Verrucomicrobium spinosum DSM 4136 = JCM 18804: one gene and its partner. The protein of the gene in region 1 interacts with the protein of each later gene in a pairwise test. Links are inferred from orthologs where the notes say so. Each region holds a gene or a part of one and is shown on either strand. Other genes may lie near its edges.

The links. The genes of interacting proteins can lie anywhere in the genome.
Region 2: the proteins of hflC (region 1) and ftsH interact in binary tests that used the Escherichia coli proteins (3 or more experiments, as listed by UniProt). The link is inferred for Verrucomicrobium spinosum DSM 4136 = JCM 18804 from one-to-one orthologs.

Annotation. Positions count from the first base shown.
Region 1 is NZ_ABIZ01000001.1:1,823,164-1,830,429, reverse strand. Bases 2,416-5,209 are described here. They hold hflC (protease modulator HflC), read right to left. Parts: upstream 4,475-5,209; coding sequence 3,356-4,474; downstream 2,416-3,355. Other genes in these bases: hflK (FtsH protease activity modulator HflK), read right to left, coding at 4,526-5,209; VSP_RS42015 (hypothetical protein), read right to left, coding at 2,416-2,579. Outside these bases: VSP_RS07070 (hypothetical protein), read right to left, coding at 1-70; VSP_RS07065 (GNAT family N-acetyltransferase), read right to left, coding at 335-1,042; VSP_RS34285 (DUF7079 family protein), read right to left, coding at 1,414-1,791; more of VSP_RS42015, read right to left, coding at 1,860-2,415; more of hflK, read right to left, coding at 5,210-5,572; lpxD (UDP-3-O-(3-hydroxymyristoyl)glucosamine N-acyltransferase), read right to left, coding at 6,083-7,141.
Region 2 is NZ_ABIZ01000001.1:5,579,789-5,584,504, forward strand. What follows is about bases 1,779-4,691. They hold ftsH (ATP-dependent zinc metalloprotease FtsH), read right to left. Parts: upstream 4,332-4,691; coding sequence 2,226-4,331; downstream 1,779-2,225. Other genes in these bases: VSP_RS22795 (ABC transporter permease), read left to right, coding at 4,587-4,691. In the rest of the region: tRNA (adenosine(37)-N6)-dimethylallyltransferase MiaA, read right to left, coding at 1-855; VSP_RS43160 (RNA recognition motif domain-containing protein), read right to left, coding at 986-1,702; more of VSP_RS22795, read left to right, coding at 4,692-4,716. UniProt on the Escherichia coli protein: Acts as a processive, ATP-dependent zinc metallopeptidase for both cytoplasmic and membrane proteins. Plays a role in the quality control of integral membrane proteins.

The DNA.
Region 1 (7,266 bases):
CGTTGAAGCGAACTACATCACCAGCGTGCACCGCCTCTCCAGAGTAGTACCGCTTGTCTTGAGGGGGCATTGGGCTGCTGTTTTCTTGCATGGATCGTTCATTCGCACGACTCTCGTCGCTCGCAGGAAGGCTAAAGCCTACCACCACTCTGGGCTGCTGGCGCGGAAAAGCACATGCCCAGTGCCTGTTATTGGACTGGGCAAAATTCGTGCCCCGATCACTCGCCATACCGTACCACCGCACTACCATAACCGCCCTTGGCGTCAAAGCCAGTCCAAATGCTGCCCCAGGCAGGATCGCCCACAAAGACGTTGCCTCGAACCTTAGAATCAACTACTTCAACCGTACCGCCATAGACGTAGCATATTGCTGGAAGCCGAGGGATTCCGCAATACGAATGGAACCCGCGTTGGACTCCAGGGTGCGATACTGCGGAAGCAGGCCGCTGAGGATCGCGCGCCGGGCGACATGCGCCACCGCACTGCGGCCGAGGCCCTGCCCTCTGAAATCCGGGTGGGTGATGACCGAGATGTGGGCGATCGTGCCGCCCCACACTTCATAACTCGCCACGGCCACCAGTTGGTCCTTGGTGAATACGCCCGACGCAGGAGAGCCGGCGACGCAGCCTCCGTGTTCCCACTCCGTGGCATCGCAGCCCTGCTGCAAAGCGTGAAAGGCAACAACGTCGCCCGGAACGAGTGACCTGACGGGATGTTCCGGTGGAATGACGGCGGTTGCATAGCCGATGGACGCAGGACCGATGACCACCGAAGCGACGGATGCGAGCGCCTTGGCAAAGCTCGCGGGTGAGCAATCGGAAACCACCTTTGCCAGCAGCCCTTTGAGTTTGTCCGCACAGGTCGATGGCAACGAGACGATCGCCGCCCCATGCCGGAACATGGCAAAGGCACCCCAGTAGTCTGCAAGGTCACCACCGTGGATCTGGATACTCAATGGAGCAGCAAACAGACTGTGCGGCGAGCAACCCAGATGAGAAGCCAAGTAGGCATTGGCGATGGTGACGACGGATGGGTTCAGCATTGCTTCAATCACCGCCCTTGGTGCAGCTTCGGCATCTCGTCAAACTCAGATCATCTCCGTCTGACCAGAAACAAGATGCACGAAACGGAAGCGGGCATGAGACAGGGAATACCCGCGACGGCAATGAACCAGCTGAAACCGATGCCGAGCCAGGCCAGCCAGTGAACACCTGTTTCGTCGCGAAACTCTCCCTGAGGGTTGTGATCCCAAGCCACGTACAACATGAGCGCACCCAGGCAAAAGCCCAACAGGCAGAAGCCTCCGGCAACCAGCCACACTATCAGCTCCCACGATGAAGCTGGAGACGAAGTGGAGAGCTGATGTGGGCGAACTTGCTGGGGCATCGTTTTCAGGCAAGAGGCTTGGGGGCGTCAACTGGCGCAAATTGTTTCTTGGCGTTGCTCGCTCAGCAGGGTTTTCACGACGCCCCACGGCCCTTCAATGGCACCCCATTGGAAAGCTGGAAGATGAACAAGGGGCCGCTGGTTGTATCGCGGAGCGATGTGCTCCCGAATCCAATCTTCACCCCAAGCTCCCCAGGCGCCCGCCACGCAAATCAAATTCAGAGCGCAGGCCGGATAGACCTCATGCAGGAGTATTTCCTGAAGCTCTTTGACGCTGTATCTGCTCCCCGCAAGAACCGACGCCGTGCGTTGGCAATCCTCCTGAGACAGTTCGTCATCCAGGAAGAGCTCTGACAACGCTTCCCATACGGGCATGCACTCGAGTATCTGATTCTCCGTGGGCATTTCCTATTGTAGGCGAATTGCCTGATACAGGCAAGCCGAGGAAGGGGCTTATAAATAGACCGTTCCCACTATTTCTTCGGAACACTGTATTGTGGAGCGATCAATTGAACATCATCCGGATGCAATTTAGACAATGGATAGGATGAGTACACCTGACCATCTGCACGGACGATGGTAATTTCCCCTTTCTCAAGGTCGATTCCTGTAACCTTTCCGATCAATTCGCGCCCATCGATGCTGCGCCAGGTACGCGTGTCAGTCGGAACTGCCAATGTCGCCTGCAAGGCGGTCGCCGTCGAGCTTCCTGTCGTTCCCATAGTCTTTGTACCAACTGCAAAATCATGACCAGATGTTGGAACAGCAGTACTTGGATTTGAGGGAGACAGAGATTCCGGAAGTTGAGCCGGGGGAGCACTCTCACGGGGGCCTGAAAGCATAGAAGCAAAAAATGCGATACCAATGCCGACAACGACAAGCCCCAGACATCCACATCCAGCATACGTAACGTTGCTACCACCACAACTTGGGCATCGACGAGAGAGATTCTTGCCTTTGGGGTACCAGGTGTAACCGCAATCCTTACACCTATTCTGCGCTCTTTTTGTCCTCGCCATATCTAAGGTTCCTTTGTGAATCGCTAGCGTAAGATTGTCTTTTTTCAACTTGTCGCAGAACTTTTTTACGCATGAGGAAAACGAACACTTTTTGCGCTGTTTAGTTTTTTTGTAGCATATTGATATTGCAACCCTGTAGATAAGACCTCCCAAACCCTGAAGAGGTTTATCCACGAATTGACTCTTTACCCTAGCCACTCAAAATCCCTTTTTTACTTATAGGCCCACCTGAATCACGCGGAAGCTTGCACTACTAACTAATTCAGCTCGCTCATGAAATGTGCTAGCGGGAGCGGCGGACAAAACCGGCGGGACGCCGGTAGCACGCACAGCCGGGACGGCTGTGTCACTTCAGTGGCGCAGGTCGTGTTTGAGGAACCTGACTACTCCGTATAGGCATCGACATACATCCACATGAATCGGACAATGCGAAGGGTCAGTGCGGGCGACTCCATTTCCCAGGCTGGGGCTTTGGCCAGCAGGTGTTCATAGATCTCCTGGTCACTGAGCCGTCCCGCCTGAAGGCGAATGCCATAAGGGAAAATGCGGCGGGGCCGATGATCTCCTTTTTGCGAACGAGCTGAGGGCTGAAAGCCCGGGGTGATACCCAGCCTTGGGCAACGCCCAAGGTTGGCGTTAGCTTTAGATGTTGAGGGCTGTAGGCCCGGGGTCATTCAGGGATGCTCGTCGTGGGCAGGTTTGATGAGGCCGGGCCTTCAGCCCTCATGGGGTTGGTTAGGCATCTTTTCCTTGGGCGTTGCCCAAGGCTGGTATCACGCCGGACCTTCGGCCCTCCTGAAGTGGCACTCCCGCCACCGGTTTGTGGATGCGCCAGCGGGGCTCCGGCGCTCGCCAAGAAACAACTTCGTGGGTTCCATGAAATACACAACACCCCCCGTTCCTCCACTGCCCCCGGTGGTTCAAAGACCACCAGGAGCTGTTTCACCAAATCACTGCGCCACCGGAGTCGGCACAGGCGCTGACGCAGGCGCAGGGGTTGGCACTGGGGCAGGTGCTGGCATTACGGCGGGTGCAGGCGACGCTTTGGCTTGCGTTGGCTTCGCTGCGGGTGTCACCACCGGTTCCGTCTTCCCTTCCGGGTTCATGGACTTCAGGTACTTGAAGAAGTCGCTGTCCGTCGTGAGGATGAGGGTGCTGTCGCGGCCGAGGGTGGTTTTGTAGGTCTCCAGGGTCTTGACGAACTGGTAGAGCTGGGCGGCGGAGGTGCTGGTGTTGTAAGCCTGGGCGTAGATCTCGGTGGCTTTGGCGTCGGCCTCACCCTGAATTTCCTGAACCTTGCGGTAGGCGCTGGATTCGATCTCGCGGAGGTCCTTCTCCTTGCGACCAATGATCTTGGCGGCCTCACCCTCGCCTTCAGAGCGAAAACGTTCGGCAATCTGCATGCGCTCAGAGGTCATGCGGTCATAGATCTTGTCGCTCACGGCCGGGTTGTAGTTGATGCGCTTGAACTGCACCTCCAGGATCTCGATGCCCCAGGCCTTGGCGCTCTCCGCGGCGGCAGCCAGGACTTCCTTCTCCAGAACAGAGCGACCGTACTGGATGGCCGGGAGCTGCGTCACCACAGCGATGCCCTGCACCGAGAGTTTCTCCACCTCCACCTTGCGCGTCTTGTCGCTGCGCACCACCTCTACAAGGTCGTGCTTGGCCACGACACCGCGGGTGGCGCTGCCGACGATGTCGGTGATGCGGGAAAGCGCGCTGCGCTCGTCACGAAGGCTCTGGTAGTAGCGGAGGGGATCGGCGATGCGCCATCGGGCGAAGGCATTCACCACGACGGTGAGCTTCTCACGGGTGGACATGGAGTCAGAAGGACCGTCCCACTCGAGGATGCGCTTCTCGAAACGGTGTACCTGCTGAATGAAAGGTGCCTTGAAGTGAAGACCGGCCTCATTCTTCTCAAGCCGGTTGTTGATGGCACCACCCACGGGCTCGCCGAACTGGGTGATGATGATTTGCTCGGTCTCACCCACGGTGTAGGCGCTGACGGAGAAGAGAAAGAGCAGCAGCACGGCACCTGCCAGGGACAGGAGGTAAATGGAAGCTTTCATGAGAAAAAGATGGGGGACAAAACGGATGAAAAGTTGCCGGAGGTTTCAGGATCAACGCACCGGCTGGGTGACCTGACGCTGGGGAGCGGGCTGCTGGTAAGGCACCGGCACCTGGGGTTGCGGCTGCTGGAGGTGCATGAGGGGCAGGAACTGTTTGGCCGCGTCATCCAGGATGATCTTGCCGCCCAACTTGGGAATGACTTCGGCCATGGTTTCCAGGTAGATGCGCTGACGGGTCACCTCAGGAGCCTTTTCATACTGGGTCAGCAGGGCATTGAAGCGGGCGACGTCGCCCTCGGCTTCGTTCACGCGTTTCACGGCGTAGCCCTCTGCCTCGCTGACCTTCTGCTCGGCCTCGCCACGAGCCCGGGGCACCACCTTGTTGTATTCCCCATTGGCCTGGTTGATCAACTGCTCCCGCTCCTGCTGGGCACGGCTCACTTCATCAAACGAGCGCTGCACCGGGCGCGGGGGGCGCACGTTGGTCAGTTGCACCTGCTCCACGCGCAGGCCCATGCCCAGGCGGTCCACCACGGTCACCAGCTGCTTGCGCACCTCCATCTGGATGTCCTCACGTCCGAAGGTGAGCACCTCATCCACCGTGCGATCCCCCACCACCTCACGCATCACGCTCTCCGCCACATCACGAAGGGTGGCCTCCGGCGTACGGAGATGGAAGAGGTAGGCGCGCGCGTCAGTCACACCGTACTGCACCACCCACTCCACCTCTGCGGCGTTCAGGTCACCCGTGACCATGTTCTTCTCCGCCTCGGACTCCCTGGAGCTCTGGTACTCATTCGTGGTGTAGCCAGTGGAAAAACCAAACTCCATCTTGAGCTGGCGCTGAACCGGCACCTCCGTGACGCGATCGACGCCGAAGGGTATGCGGAAGCGCAGGCCGGGACCGCTCGTTTCCAGGTAGCGGCCGAACCGTTGCACCACGCCCACGGACTCCGCCGGCACCGTGTAGAAGCTGGTCAGCACGCCGATCACGAGGAACAGCCCTACCGCCCCAAGACCAAGGGTGCGAAGACTGACCTTTATCTGGGGCATCTGCGGGAACTGCGGCAGCTGGGGAGGTTGGTTGGATCGAGTCATAGTGGGAGTTTAGCGCAGGAAACGGTAAAAAGTAAGGGCAAGAGGCAGGGAGGGCCGTTTTCTCCCAGCCGAGCAGGATGGCACAAAGGATGGGGAAACAGCGGAGGAAGGCTGCCGGGAGCCGATCTGCGGTACAGGAGAGAACAGAACGGCGCCACCTCACAAGCCGCACTGCGGCAGAATGTCGCGGCGAACCCGGGGATAACCGGAGACTGTCGAAATTGAGTGAAATCAGCTGGGCAGGCGAAACTTGCAGACATGGAGGTAGCGATGGAGAGAGCGGATATTGTCAGCTTTCCCACCTGATCCTCCTCTGCGGAGGCACCCAGGGTTGACTCGCTTGAGCCTCGTCAAGGCAGGGCTCATAGCCCGATCCTCTTCAAGGAAGAGCTTCGACCGAGCATCTGCACTGCGGACGTTCCTTGGCTGCCCTTTCTTTGTGCCGTCGTGCCTTTGTGTGAGGTCAAAGACAGTTCGCTATTTCCGAAAACTCACTTCCACCTTCCAAGATCACGCCTCCTGGCCAGCCCCCAGTCTGGCCTCAAGCTCCTGGACTCTTTTTTCCATCGCTTTCAGGCGGTCCAGGATCTCCGGCACGCGGCCGGGGTAGGTGAGAGCACGACGCCCCTCCATGAGAGGCTTGGCGGGGTATCCCGTATAGACGCCGGACTCCGAGAGATCCTTGGTGATCCCTGACTTGGCCATCACCGTGATCTTGTCGCCAATTTTCAGATGCCCGGCCACTCCCACCTGTCCCGCCATGGTGACATAGTCGCCCAGGCGGGTGCTCCCGGAGATGCCGACCTGGGAGACAATAAGGCAATGCTTCCCCGTAATCACGTTGTGGGCGATCTGGACCAGGTTGTCGATCTTGCTCCCCTCACCGATCCAGGTGCGACCGAAGCGCGCACGGTCAATGGTGGTGCAGGATCCGACTTCCACGTCGTCATCCAGCTGCACAATGCCCACCTGGTCGATCTTGAGGTGACGGCCATTGCTGAACTCGTAACCGAAACCGTCCGTACCAATCATGGCCCCGCTGTGAATAATGACCCTGTCACCGAGGATGCAGCGGTCCTTGATCACGGCATGGGCATGAAGCAAGCACCCCTCCCCTAGACGGGAACCGTGGCCGATAAAGGAACCCGCGTAGATGGCCGTTCCATCGCCGATCTCCACATCGTCCTCGATCACTACATGGGGGCCGATGTAAACTCGCTCAGGGTTGAGCTTTGCTGTCTCGCTGATGACTGCTGTGGGGTGAACGCCGGTCTGGATCTCCCGCTTGGGCGGGCCAAACTTCTGGATCACAATGGAGAACTGCAACGTCGGGTTCGCCACGCGGATAACGGCCATGGATTCCGGAATGTCCTGAAAATCCTCGCCCGTCAGCAGCACGCTGGCACGGGATTTTTTGAGCGCCGGAGCGTACCGCGGATTACCCAGAAAGGTGATGTGCCCCGGCTCCGCTTCCTGGATCGAGCCAAAGCCAGTCACCAGCAGATAGGGATCGCCGTGGGTGATCTTGCCTTCGAGCAGCGTGGCCAGTTCCTGGAGCGAAATGTTCATGGGGAGGGAAGACAAACGGTTTGGGGTAACGATGCGCTTAAAAAGCAAAACCCTGCTTTGAACGCAAGTTCAAAGCAGGGCGGAAGTAGGTTTTACCGGAGAAGCTCTCCTGCCTGCGGGAGGCG
Region 2 (4,716 bases), 3.8 Mb from region 1 along the record:
CCCCTCCGTCATCTCCAGCACCTTAAACCCTTTCTCCCGCCGGAACCACTTCTCCTGCCGCCGGGCGTACTGCCGGGTGGCAAGCTGGAGGGCTTCAATCATCTCGATCTCAGACAGCTCCCCTGCCAGATGACGACGCACCTCATTGACCCCGATGGCTTTATCGGCTGTACCAGAAAGCTCCCCTGCCGCGGCGACCTCTTCTACAAGTCCAGCCTTCACCATGTTCAGAACGCGTTGGTTGATGCGGATGTCCAACACCTCCTTGGGCCATTGCAGACGCATTCCGCGATAGGCTGGCTCTTGCAGCTTCCATGCGGAACGGAGTTCAGACTGAGGCTGACTGGTAAGGAGGCAGATCTCCAAGGCCCGCGTGACATAGCGGTCGTTCTTCAAGTTCACCGTCGTCGCAGCGTGGGGATCCCGCATCAACAACCACGCCACGCGTTCTCTGGCAGTGAGGTGCTCGAGCTTCGAACGCAGGCTGGCGTCTGACGGCAGAGGACTCAAGCCGTGCGTCAGCGCTTTGACGTACAACCCGCTGCCCCCCACCACGATGGGCACCTTTCCCCGTGACGCAATCTCATCGATCACCTGCCTGGCCAGCTCGGAGTAGAAGGCCGCATCCCCCACCTCGGTGAGAGCGAGCACATCGTAGAGATGATGAGGCACCCTTGTTCGCTCCTCTGAAGTGGGTTTCGCGGTGCAAATATCGAGCCCCCTATAGAGCTGGAAAGCATCAGCATTCACCACCTCCCCACCCCAACGCTCCGCCAGTTCCACTGCGAGCGCAGACTTCCCTGAGCCGGTGGGGCCGACCACAAAAAAAGGTTTGATGACAGGGCTGACGGACACAAAAGCAGGCAGTTAGAAACTAATGCGCAACTCCAAGGTGGGACATCACCTGTCGCGCACAAGAAAAAACCGCCTGTCAGCAAGAAGCCGACAAGCGGTTGAAGAAGGTCAATCTCCGTAAATCTCTTGCCTAGGCGGCAAGAGTCGGGCCGGGCTCTTCGGACGTCTCCGGGGAAGCGGCAGGTGCTTCAGAAGACTCCCTCCGGGGCTCCTCTTCATCACGAGGAGACATGGGCTTTGCGCCGCCCACCACAAGGGGCCGCCCCATGAAGTCTTTGCCGTTCAGATCGTCCACGGCCTTTTTCGCCTCGTCCACGCTCATCATGGTAACAAAGGCAAAACCCTTGGAGCGCTGGGTGCGGTTGTTCACCACCACTTCAGCATTCTTCACACGGCCGGAACCGTTGAAGAGCTCAAAGAGGTCACTCTCAGAAGCATCGTAGCTCAGGTTGCCCACATAGAGGCGCTCTGTGGTGACTTCCGTCGAAATCGGGGCCTGCCGCGGGGGACGGGCTGGTTTCGGACTGGACTCAACACGGGACTTGGCGGCTTCACGATCACCACGGGCGATCGGGCCAAGTTCACGGGGGGCTTTGGGTTGCGGAGCAGGTTTGGCAGGAGCTTTGGGCTTGCCAAGCAGACCGAACGTCACCACCGAAAGGAACTTCTGGAATCCAGTAGGTTCAGGGGGCTTGGAGCGGTTGGGGCGGAAGTTTCCGCGGGTATCGCTGTTGCTGCTATTGCTGCTGCGGGTGCTGTCGGGGCGGTTGTTGCTGCCACTGCGGTGGCGGCGGCCTCCACGGCGCCCATTCGGGCGGCCGGAGCCATTGCTGTTGTAGTCGCTCATCGGAACGGTATTTCGTTTTCTCTGGTTTCGGAGCGAAGCATGACCAGGGCGTGGCACGGCACGGATCCGCAGAAACGGCAGATCCAGCTATATCCGAAGCGAACGGAGAAAGTGCGGCGCGACTGGGGCTTCGCATGCAGTTCTGGCCACCGGCGGAGACGGCTGGCATCGCCGAAGATGCACGGTGACGGGTCAAGGCAGCACAAAGAGCTTCCGGAGTCATGGATGACTGGAAGGAGAGGCGGTTAGGTGCTTTTCGCGGGCTTGGGCAGCGCATTTGCGAAGCATTTCCAGGACTGGGCCTCAAAGCGGCATGCTTTGACGAACTGACAGAAATGACAGTACTGGGATGCGCGGGGTGGCGCAAGGGGTTTTTCCCGAGGCGAATTTTTGCCCCGCAACCCCTTCAAGGTCAGCGAATACACGAAATCCCGCAGGGGGAGGTTTGACCGGACCACAAAAAAGCGCCTGCACGCTGGAGAGCATGCAGGCGCTTCTTTTGAAAGAATCGGGAGATCAGGAATCAGGCCGGGACACCGACAACACCGCCAGGCAACCCGCCCTCCTGCTCGTCCTCAGCAGAACTGGCAGTGCGTTCAGGGGTAGCCTTGGGTACGGGAGGAGGCGTAGGAGGCTTGGGTGACTGGGGAGGATTCTGAATCTTACCGGTCTTCATGATCTCCTTGATGTGGCTGCCGTCGAGCGTCTCAAACTCCAGAAGGGCATGGGCAATGGCGTCCAGCTTGTCCTTGTTGGCGAGCAGGATGTCTTTGGCCTTGGAATAGGCTTCGTCGATGAGACGTTTCACCTCCTCGTCAATCTTCTGAGCGGTGGCACCACTGTAGTTGCGAGAACGACCGAGGTCGCGGGCCAGGAAGACGGCTCCGTCCCCTTCTCCGTATTCCACCATGCCGAGCTTCTCGCTCATGCCCCAGGCGCAAACCATGCTGCGGGCGATGTTCGTCGCCTGGCGGATGTCCCCCATGGCTCCGTTGGTCACATCGCTGAACTGGACTTCTTCAGCCACTCGGCCACCCATGGCGACCACGAGGTCGTCAAGGAGCTCACTCTTGCGGTGGGTGAATTTGTCCTCTTCAGGCAGCCACATGGTGGACCCGAGGGAGGGGCCGCGAGGGATGATGGTCACCTTGTGCAGGGGATCCGTATGCTCCAGAAGTTCGATCAGAATGGCGTGTCCCGCTTCATGGTAGGCGGTGTTCTCCTTTTCCTTCTCGCTCAGAGCAAGGCTACGGCGCTCACGGCCCCATCGCACCTTGTCACGGGCTTCCTCAAGCTCGGGAGTACCAATGGCCTTGAGATTTTTGCGAGCCGCCAGAAGGGCCGCCTCGTTGATGATATTGGCAAGCTCCGCACCGGAGAAGCCGGGGGTGCCACGGGCCACCTTGCTGAGGTCAGCGTTCTCGCTCAGCTTCACGCGCTTGGCATGAACGCGGAGGATTTCCTCACGACCCTTCACATCTGGAAGGCTCACCGTGACCTGACGGTCAAAGCGGCCCGGACGAAGCAGGGCGGGATCCAGCACATCAGGACGGTTCGTGGCGGCAATGATGATGACACCTTCCTGAGTGTCGAAACCATCCATCTCCACCAGCATGGCATTCAGCGTCTGCTCGCGCTCGTCATGTCCCCCACCGAGCCCATGACCACGATGGCGGCCCACGGCATCGATTTCGTCAATGAAGATAAGGCACGGGGCATTTTTCTTGCCCTGCTCGAACATGTCACGCACACGGCTGGCACCCACGCCCACGAACATCTCGACGAAGTCGGAACCGCTAATGCTGAAGAATGGCACGTCAGCCTCACCTGCGATGGCCTTGGCGAGGAGCGTCTTACCCGTACCAGGAGAGCCGACCATGAGCACGCCCTTGGGGATCTTGCCACCCAGGCGCTGGAATTTCTTGGGATCCTTGAGGAATTCCACCAGTTCCCAGACTTCTTCCTTGGCCTCTTCCACGCCGGCCACATCCTTGAAGGTGATTTTGTTACGGTCCTGGTTGAGAAGACGGGCCCGGCTCTTGCCAAAGCTCATCGCTCCACGGCCCGCCATCTTCATCTGCTGACGGATCAGGAGGAACAGGCCCACAAACACCAAGATCGGCAACAGGGTGAAGAAGATCGTGCCCGTGTAGTTGGAGGCATACTCAGGCGTGATGACGATGAGCTCGACCTTGGACTTGTCCAAACCAGCTTTCTCAGCGGCAGCAAGGCGGGCGTCGTTGGCCTTTTCGATCATGCGGTGCAGCTCGTCCTTTTGGAAGGCAATGTTCACCTCCGTGGTGAAGCTGCCTTCGGCCGCAGGGTTTTTGCCGTCAGCGGAAACTCCCTTGGTGTAATAACCACTGAGGTACTCAGTGCCAGTGCCCTGATTGGTCACCAGCTTGAGCTCTTTGTCCTTGGTGGAGATGATCTGGTCGTTTTCCAGGAGTTGCTTGAACTCGGCAAACGTCTTTTTGCCACTTCCCCCCAGACTCTTGTCCTGGTTGAGGAAGAAGGCCCATGCGATGATGAGCGCGGAAGCGCCGAGAAGCACCAACCCCTTCCAGTTAAACTGGGGCTCGGGCGTCTTGCGGTTGTTGCGCTGGGGATTCTGTTCTTCGTCGAACATAGTGAAATAGTAAAAGAGGGCTTTAGGAAGGATACACCGAACGGAGGTCGTGGAAACCCTTAAATTTCGGAACGCTGACGCTCAGGCAGCGGACGCACCCGATTGCACGGTCCGGCGGCTGAGCAAGGGTTTAGTGACAGCGTTGTCAAGAATGTTCAAGCCCTGAGTCATGCTCAGGGCCAAAAAGCGGCCCAGCTCATGCACTTGCCCTTGTGTGCGCCCGTATGCCATGCCTAGTTTGCGCCTTCGTTACCCATGACGCCGCCCGCCGAATCCCAGCCGACTCCTCCGCGCCCCAAAAAAGGGGCTGCCCGATCGGCTCTATCGCCGTTGGCAGGTGGGCGCTCAACTTGGTGGCAGCGCCTCCTGACCCGTTTCACGGGCC